2 regions of the Lacrimispora brassicae genome follow, and region 2 is predicted to be linked to the other one. Evidence: a T-box and tRNA genes for the amino acid it is inferred to sense, from the RefSeq annotation. Region 2 holds a T-box; the other holds one or more tRNA genes.
The links. A T-box is a leader RNA that pairs with one kind of tRNA and senses whether it is charged. The one in region 2 lies ahead of tyrS (tyrosine--tRNA ligase), so its partner is inferred to be a tRNA-Tyr.

Region 1: it has a tRNA-Tyr gene. The T-box ahead of tyrS (tyrosine--tRNA ligase) is inferred to sense a tRNA for this amino acid. The anticodon was not compared.

What each region holds. Positions count from the first base shown of each region.
Region 1 is NZ_BRYH01000003.1:127,584-132,010, forward strand. Features, by position in the region: gene ACYVD3_RS01885 (glycoside hydrolase family 13 protein) at 1-1,320, shown strand, start outside; tRNA gene ACYVD3_RS01890 (tRNA-Tyr) at 1,403-1,484, shown strand; tRNA gene ACYVD3_RS01895 (tRNA-Leu) at 1,524-1,609, shown strand; gene ACYVD3_RS01900 (methyl-accepting chemotaxis protein) at 1,867-3,897, shown strand; gene ACYVD3_RS01905 (M23 family metallopeptidase) at 3,997-4,427, opposite strand, start outside.
Region 2 is NZ_BRYH01000012.1:9,056-13,482, reverse strand. Features, by position in the region: gene ACYVD3_RS07900 (PTS transporter subunit EIIC) at 1-398, shown strand, start outside; gene ACYVD3_RS07895 (6-phospho-alpha-glucosidase) at 430-1,755, shown strand; T-box leader at 1,839-2,094, shown strand; gene tyrS (tyrosine--tRNA ligase) at 2,282-3,505, shown strand; gene citX (citrate lyase holo-[acyl-carrier protein] synthase) at 3,657-4,190, shown strand; gene citD (citrate lyase acyl carrier protein) at 4,296-4,427, shown strand, end outside.

The DNA of each region.
Region 1 (4,427 bases), on a different contig from region 2:
AAATACATGATCCGGACAACGGATAAGGAGAATTTAGAAGCCAGCAATGAATTTTTTGCCCGGTTTGTGGAAGAGGTGCACAAACGGGGGATGAGAGTGATTCTGGATGGGGTGTTTAACCATTGCGGCTCTTTTAATAAATGGTTGGATGGAGAGCGGATTTATGAAATGTCCGGAAGGTATGAGCCGGGAGCCTATGTGTCAAAGGACAGTCCTTACCGGACATTTTTTAAATTTTATGACGAGGAAGCATGGCCCTATAACAGCTCCTACGATGGCTGGTGGGGGCATTCCACCCTTCCAAAACTCAATTATGAAGATTCCCGGACTTTGTATGAATATATTCTGGGTATGGCCCGCAAATGGGTTTCCCCGCCCTACAATGTAGACGGCTGGCGCCTTGATGTGGCGGCTGATTTGGGCCACAGCAGCGAATACAACCATAAGTTCTGGAGGGATTTCAGAAATGCGGTAAAGGAGGCCAATCCGGAGGCTATTGTGCTGGCGGAGCACTACGGAGATCCATCAGGCTGGCTTCAGGGGGACCAGTGGGATACGGTCATGAACTACGATGCCTTTATGGAGCCGGTGACCTGGTTCCTGACAGGTATGGAAAAGCACAGCGATGAAAGTAACCCCAGTCTGTTTGGAGACGGAGAAAGCTTTTTTAAGTCCATGAATTATCATATGAGCCGCATGATGACAGGCTCTGTCCAGGTAGCCATGAATGAGCTGTCAAACCATGACCATTCCCGTTTTATGACCAGGACCAACCGAAAAGTGGGGAGGATCTCCACTCTCGGCCCGGAAGCGGCTTCCCAGGGCATCAATAATGGGATTTTCCGGGGGGCAGTCATGATTCAGATGACCTGGCCCGGCGCTCCCACGATTTATTATGGAGACGAGGCAGGGGTCTGCGGATGGACGGATCCTGATAACCGCAGGACCTATCCCTGGGGCAGAGAGGATTTAGAGCTCATTGAATTTCACCGGTACATGACAGGCCTTCACCACGGCATACCGGCACTGCGCCTTGGGTCCTTAAAGCAGCTTCTGGCCGGGAGGCATCTGATCTCCTATGGCCGTTTCTGCAAGGACAGCATTTGCGCCGTGGCGGTCAATAATCTTCCGGAGGAGCGGCAGGTCATGATCCCTGTGTGGCAGTTGGGAATGAAGGACGGGGAAACCATGTCCCGCTATATGCTGACCTATGAAAATGGGTACAATGTAGGGAAGGTCACCTATGAGGTGGAGGACGGTCAGGTGCTCGTCTCCATGCCGGGAACCAGCTCTCTTCTGCTGGTGGCTGACCGGGATTAAAAATCACTTTTTTTTACAAAAAAACCTTGATTTTTTAATACCCCTGTGATAAAATAACACTCGCTTGCTTAATAAAAAGCATGGGTGGATTCCCGAGCGGCCAAAGGGGGCAGACTGTAAATCTGTTGTCGACGACTTCGAAGGTTCGAATCCTTCTCCGCCCAGTCCGTACCGTTGGAAAGAAGTAAACGGTATATGAGAATGCCGGCGTGGCGGAACTGGCAGACGCACAGGACTTAAAATCCTGCGGGACTAATCTCCCGTACCGGTTCGATTCCGGTCGCCGGCATGATGAAAGAGAGTTATCGTATGAGAAGATACGGCAGCTCTCTTTTTTGCATGTCATATAAGGAAAAAGAAGGAGGAAAACAGGGGAGAAATTGATTTTTTACCAGTTGTTTTCCGGTGTTTGTAAAAAAATAAACAAGTTATTGTAAAATATTGGTAAAACCTATATAGTTATCTAAAAATTGTCCGATATACCCATTGAGCCGCTGTGAATAGGAACCACAGAGGAATAAACCGGATATGGGAGGACAACTAGATATGAAAAGAAAATACAGGGGAATAAAGAAAGAACTGGTGACATTTACAATGGCGTGTATCATTACCATTGTATTGGTGCTGTCCGCAGGCTCCATTTATTTGACTTATGATACTACCAGAAGGTCTCTGGCAAAAAGCTTAAAGGAAACTTCGGAACTGGTCTCTGAAAAAATAACCCAGCAGCTAAAGGAGTATTCCATCATATCCGAATCAATTGCCCTTTATATGAAAGGAAATGTGCAAAAAAATGGCAATATCAACATATTTTTAAGAATCTCATGTTCCCAGTACGGTCTTAAAAATATCGATATCATATCCTCTGGCGGGCTGTCCGTTGTCAATGGAAAATCCTATGAACAGGACAATGCGTACCTACAGGCCAAAAAAGGGAACCCTTTTCTGTCAGATCCTATGATCCGTAAAGATTCTGTGTCCTTTGAATACGCTTACCCTTATGACGACCTGGTCATTATGCTGGAATTTCCATATTCTGTTTTTGAGACAATCATCGCTGATACAAAGCTTGGAGATACGGGGAGCACTTATATCCTGAACCATGAGGGGACGAAAGTGGCTCACGAAGATTTTTCCCTGGTATTATCCGGACAAAATGATACGGAGGCCGCAAAAAGCGATCAGGCTGTATATGGAGAGATTGCAAAGCTGGAAACGGCAATGATCAGGGGGGAAACCGGCTTTGACTTCTACCGATGGAACGGAGAAAAAAAGTTTGGTTCCTATACTCCTGTAAAGGACACCAATGGCTGGTCTGTAAATGTGACGGCCTCAGAATCGGAATTTATGTCCGGCGTCATGACCTCCATGTTAAATGCCGTTATTCTGGGAGTTGTCTCTTTGATTCTTGCGGTTTTTGTCATGCTACGGATCACCAACCGGATTACAAAGCCCATGGGCCAGGTGGTTGATGCCATTGACAGTCTGTCTGCCGGAGATTTGAGCATGGAGCTTCACATGGAGCGCAGGGATGAAATCGGAAGCATGGGGGAAAAGGTCAATGAAATGGCAGGAACATACAGAGATATCATCTGGGATATTTCCCGGTTTTTGCAGGAGATTTCCTATGGGAACCTTACGGTCCAAAGCGGTTGCGGATATCCGGGCGAATTTAGCGGCATACGCAGTTCCATGGAAATGATCGCTTCCCGCTTAAATGATACCATAATAAATATCCGTTCCTCCGCCGAGGAGGTTAATTATGGAGCCGGGCAGGTTTCCGCCGTTTCCCAGGCCCTTGCCTCCGGAGCAGCCCTGCAGGCAGAAACGGTGGAGGAACTGAATGCTTCCATTGCCAATGTTTCCGAAAAAGCCGTAAAAAATGCGGGCCATGTGGGAAATGCTTCAGATTATGTCAACCAGTCCGGGGCAATGGTCAGTGCAGGGAACCGGCATATGGAGAGCCTTGATGCAGCCATGAAAGAAATAAGCCTGTTTTCTGAACGAATATCCGGGATCACAAAGATGATTGAAGATATTGCGTTTCAGACTAATATTTTAGCCTTAAACGCTGCTGTGGAGGCTGCCCGTGCCGGAGATGCAGGCCGGGGATTTGCGGTTGTCGCAGGAGAGGTGCGGAGCCTGTCGGCTAAATCCGCTGAGGCTGCAAAACAGACGGCCCAGTTGATCGGGCATACGGCAAAGGCGGTTTCAGAGGGAATGAAAAAGACCAATGAAACGGCAGAGATTCTTAAGGAGATTGCCGAAAAATCCATCCTTCTGGAACAGGTGATCCAAGAGATCCAATCCGCCTCCCTGGAGCAGGCGCAGACCATGGAACAGATCAGGGATGGGCTGTCCCAGGTATCAGCCGTTGTTCAGGCCAATGCTGCAACCGCCCAGGAAAGCTCCTCCTCCAGTGAAGAACTGGCAGCCCAGGCCGGGATTTTAAGGCAGGAAGTTTCAAAATTCAAATTGTGGGAAGGATCTGTTCCCCATGACGATGATGAGAATGAAAAGTGTGACGAGGGAAAGAATGAAAAATGTGACGCTGGAAAGAAGATTGAAAACACGTGATTTTATGATGGATCCGCTTTTTAAGGGACTTTGTCAACACATCGAACCCGCCCCGAAATGATTGAATCTTCCAAATCCATATTATTTCTATCCAGTGAACTACACATAAAACCTTATTCTATCTTTATCGGTGGGAATGCCGTTAAACACTTTACGCCATTCTCCGTCATGGAATAATTCATATTGTTCGAAAGCGCAGGGCAGTCCATTTGCAGAAAGTATGTCGCTGTTATCCATAAGCTGAAAATGTAAATGGGGAGAAAAAGAGTTGCCGGAATGACCTACTTTACCAATAACATCACCTTTCTTCACACTTTGCCCCGCCGCAACCTTAACGGACCCTTTTTGAAGATGGCAAAATCCGGCATATACATTCTCTTCACATTTCATAATGATGTAGTTACCGGCAACAGACTGTATATTGTCTTTGTAGGGGTTAAAGGTATGCGCACTTTTTATAGCAACAAATAGATCTGCAAATAAATGGGCTTTGGTTCTTTCCTTATAATCATCTTTGGCGTGAACAATTA
Region 2 (4,427 bases):
TCTATTACGCCATATTCCGCTTTCTCATTACAAAACTGAATTTAAAGACTTTAGGACGGGAAACAGAAGGTATGGAAATGAAGCTTCATACCAAAGCGGAGTACAAGGAAAAGGTAGCTTCTGAAAAAGATGGAAAAGACGGCGATGATGTGGACGCCTCATTGATCATAAAAGCCCTGGGCGGTGCCGGTAATATTGAAAAAGTGGATAACTGTTTCACCCGTCTGCGCCTGATTATCACAGATCCGGGCCTGGTTCAGGAAGAGGTGCTGAAAAATGGCACCGGAGCCAACGGCGTGGTGAAAAAGGGTAATAACGTTCAGGTAATATATGGCTTAAAGGTAACTGCCGTAAGAAGAGCAGTAGATGAGGAACTGGGAAACGGCGAAAGCAACTGATAAATCAGGCAAAGCAAGGAGGTAAAATAAGGTGAAAAAATTCTCAATCGTAATTGCAGGCGGCGGAAGCACCTACACGCCCGGTATTGTAATGATGCTGATGGATAATCTGCACCGGTTTCCCATCCGTTCTTTAAAGCTTTACGACAATGACGGAGAGCGACAGGAAACCCTGGCAAAGGCCATAGGGATCGTTATGAAGGAAATTGCGCCGGAGGTGGAGTTTTCCTATACAACAGATCCTGAGGAAGCCTTTACTGATGTGGATTTCTGTATGGCTCATATCCGGGTGGGCAAATATGCCATGAGGGAGCTGGATGAAAAAATACCCATGAAATATCATGTGGTGGGACAGGAGACCTGTGGTCCCGGCGGAATCGCATACGGGATGAGAAGCATTGGCGGAATGATGGAGTTAATTGATTTTATGGAAAGATATTCTCCTGACTGCTGGATGCTCAATTACTCCAATCCGGCTTCTATCGTGGCAGAGGCCTGCCGTGTGCTTAGGTCTCATTCCAAGGTGTTAAATATATGCGACATGCCGGTGGGTACCAAGCGGCGTATGGGATACATTGTAGGCAGGGACCCTAAGGACATGGATGTGAAGTATTTTGGGCTGAACCACTTCGGCTGGTGGACCAGCGTAAAGGATAAGGACGGGACGGACCTGATGCCCCAGCTTTTGGATTATGTGTCTAAAAACGGATATTTGACGGAAAAGGCTGTGGAGACTCAGCATATGGATGATAGCTGGCAGCAGACCCATAAAAAGGCGGCGGATTTATTAAAGCTGGATCCTGATTTTCTTCCAAATACCTATTTGAAATATTATCTTTACCCGGATTATGTGGTGGAGCACACCAATCCCGATCATACCAGGGCCAATGAGGTAATGGAAGGAAGAGAAAAAGAGGTGTTTAGCGCTGCAAGGGCTATCATACAGGCAGGAACTGCAAAAGGCGGAGAATTCTCCATAGACAATCATGCTTCCTTTATAGTGGATCTGGCCTGTGCCATTGGGTTCAACACCCGTGAGCAGATGCTCTGCATTGTGGAAAATAAGGGAGCCATCTCTAATTTTGATCCTACTGCCATGGTGGAAGTGCCTTGCCTCGTAGGAAATGAAGGTCCGGAGCCTTTGTGCCAGGGAAACATTCCCACCTTTGAAAAGGGAATGATGGAAGAGCAGCTTGCTGTGGAACGTCTGGTGGTGGAAGCCTGGATGGAGGGAAGCTATTTAAAGCTGTGGCAGGCCCTGACCTTATCAAAAACCGTACCAAGCGCTTCTGTTGCAAAGCAGATTTTAGATGATCTCATAGAAGCCAATAAAGAATACTGGCCGGAATTAAAGTAGGATTTCCTTAATTTTGAAATAAAAAAAGGATCTTGACAAAAAAGGAAAAACCTCATATACTATTCAGTAACTTCATAAAACAAGTAAAAGCGTTGATAAGAACAAGTAGCAAAGCGATGGACCACACAGAAAGCAGCCGGCAGATGAGAGGCGCGTGGAACACGGATTGTGAATACATCTTTGAGCTTCGCACCAAACGGCTGTAAGCCCAGTAGGCTGCGACGGATTCCCGCACCCGTTATTGTGCTAGAGTATCGGAACAGGTACTCAAAGAGGTAGGCAGCGTGAGCTGTTTATAAACTTAAGGTGGTAACGCGAGACTTTAGCCTCGTCCTTTTGATAGGACGGGGCTTATTTTTATGAAATGAATCAGGTATGCCCTTACACCCGATACACCCGATAGTGCGGGGTGCGCTGAAACGTGGTGGGCTCTGCCCTGCAACTTTAGGCAAGAAAGACGAAACACCTTATAAGTATACCATTATGCCCAAAAAATATGGGCGAAACAGACGAAAGGAGAATTGCAATGACAATCTATGAAGAATTGAGAGCCCGCGGCCTGATCGCCCAGGTGACAAACGAAGAAGAGATCAGTAAAATGGTAAACGAAGGAAAAGCCATATTCTATATTGGATTTGATCCCACGGCTGACAGCCTTCACGTAGGTCATTTTATGGCCCTGTGTTTAATGAAACGCCTTCAGGAGGCAGGCAATAAGCCCATCGCCCTGCTGGGCGGAGGAACCGGTATGGTTGGAGATCCTTCCGGAAGAAGTGACATGCGCCAGATGATGACCGTAGAAATGATCCAGCATAACTGTGACTGTTTTAAAAAGCAGATGAGCCGTTTCATCGATTTTTCCGAGGGAAAGGCTCTTATGGTCAACAACGCAGACTGGCTGCTGGAGTTAAATTATATTGATTTTCTCCGGAAAATCGGCCCTCATTTTTCAGTCAACCGCATGCTGAGTGCAGAATGCTATAAGCAGCGCATGGAAAAGGGCTTGAGCTTTTTGGAATTCAACTACATGATCATGCAGAGCTATGATTTCTATGAGCTGTTTAACCGTTACGGCTGCAACATGCAGTTTGGAGGAGATGACCAGTGGAGCAATATGCTTGGCGGCACAGAGCTGATCCGCAGGAAGCTGGGAAAGGACGCCCATGCCATGACCATCACCCTGCTTTTAAATTCCGAAGGGAATAAGATGGGAAAAACCCAGTCAGGCGCCGTATGGCTTGACCCGGAAAGGACTTCTCCCTTTGATTTCTTCCAGTACTGGAGAAACATTGCTGATGCAGATGTGTTAAAATGCCTGCGCATGCTCACATTCCTTCCCATTGAGCAGATCGATGAGATGGACGGCTGGGAAGGCAGCCAGTTGAACCAGGCAAAGGAGATCCTTGCCTATGAGCTGACAAAGCTGGTACACGGGGAAGAGGAAGCAGAAAGAGCCAGAGAGAGCGCCAGAGCACTTTTTACCGGCGGCAATGCGGCAGATATGCCCACCTGTGAACTGGAAGAGGCAGATTTTACAGACGGAGCCATTGATATCCTGTCCATTCTTCAGAAATCCGGCTTGGCGCCCACCCGTTCCGAAGCAAGGCGTAATGTGGAGCAGGGAGGAGTGACTGTAGAAGGTGAAAACGTTACCGATATAAAGGCTGATTTCACAAAAGAGCAGTTATCCGGAGATGGCCTGGTGGTAAAACGGGGTAAGAAAAAGTTTGTAAAAGTAATTGCAAAATAATGTAAAGAAAATCCGGCTGAAACCAGCCGGATTTTTCAAATTTGAGAATAGGATTACAGTAGATCACAAGCAGAAGTAAGCGTCTCCTTAACGTATTTCTTTTTAAGGAAAAGTGCTGTATGATTGCAGAGAGTGAAGAGAGGGATGCAAAATGGAAGACAATGTAACATTGGAAGAGATGCTTCTTTTTCGTGAAAAAAAGGCAAGCATGCAGGAAGAACTGGGGAAAAAGTATAAAAAAGCCACGATTGTGGCCCTTGGAATGAATGTTCCCGGCCCAAGGAAGACCTCTTCCCGTATTTCTTTGGCGTTTACCGCAGGGGGAGAAGAACTGGGCCGGCTGCTTCTTAAAAACAGGCTGTCTGTGATGGAAGAAGCCATAGTAAAAGAAAAGGCCGGTTATTTAAAGCTGTATGCGGTGAAAACCATGGATTATCTATTTGTTAAGAAAATAACGGTCCAAATGGAAGAAACCCATCCCCTGGGGAGGCTGCTGGACGTTGACGTATACGATGGAGCAGGAAGGGGGATCAGCAGAGAAGAAGTGGGGGCTCCTGTCCGAAAATGCCTGATTTGTGAAAAAGATGCAAAGCTATGCGGCCGCAGCCGCAGCCATGGGGTGGAGGAGCTTTGCAGGCGTATTGAGAACATCATAGATTCCTGGTTGAAAGAAGGCGGCAGATGAGATTCTGCCGCTTTCTTAATAAATTTTAAGGTTCCTTTTTTACCTGGTTAAGGTTCTCTCTATAAAATGAAATCATGAAAACATAAAAGGGAGGCTTTAAGCAAAATGGAGATCAAAAGACCAGCCATGGCTGGTACACTGGAATCCAGCGACTGTCAGGTAACCGTTGAACAGGGGGATGGAAAAATTAATTTTACGCTGGAAAGCGCAGTAATAAACCAATATGGAAACAGGATC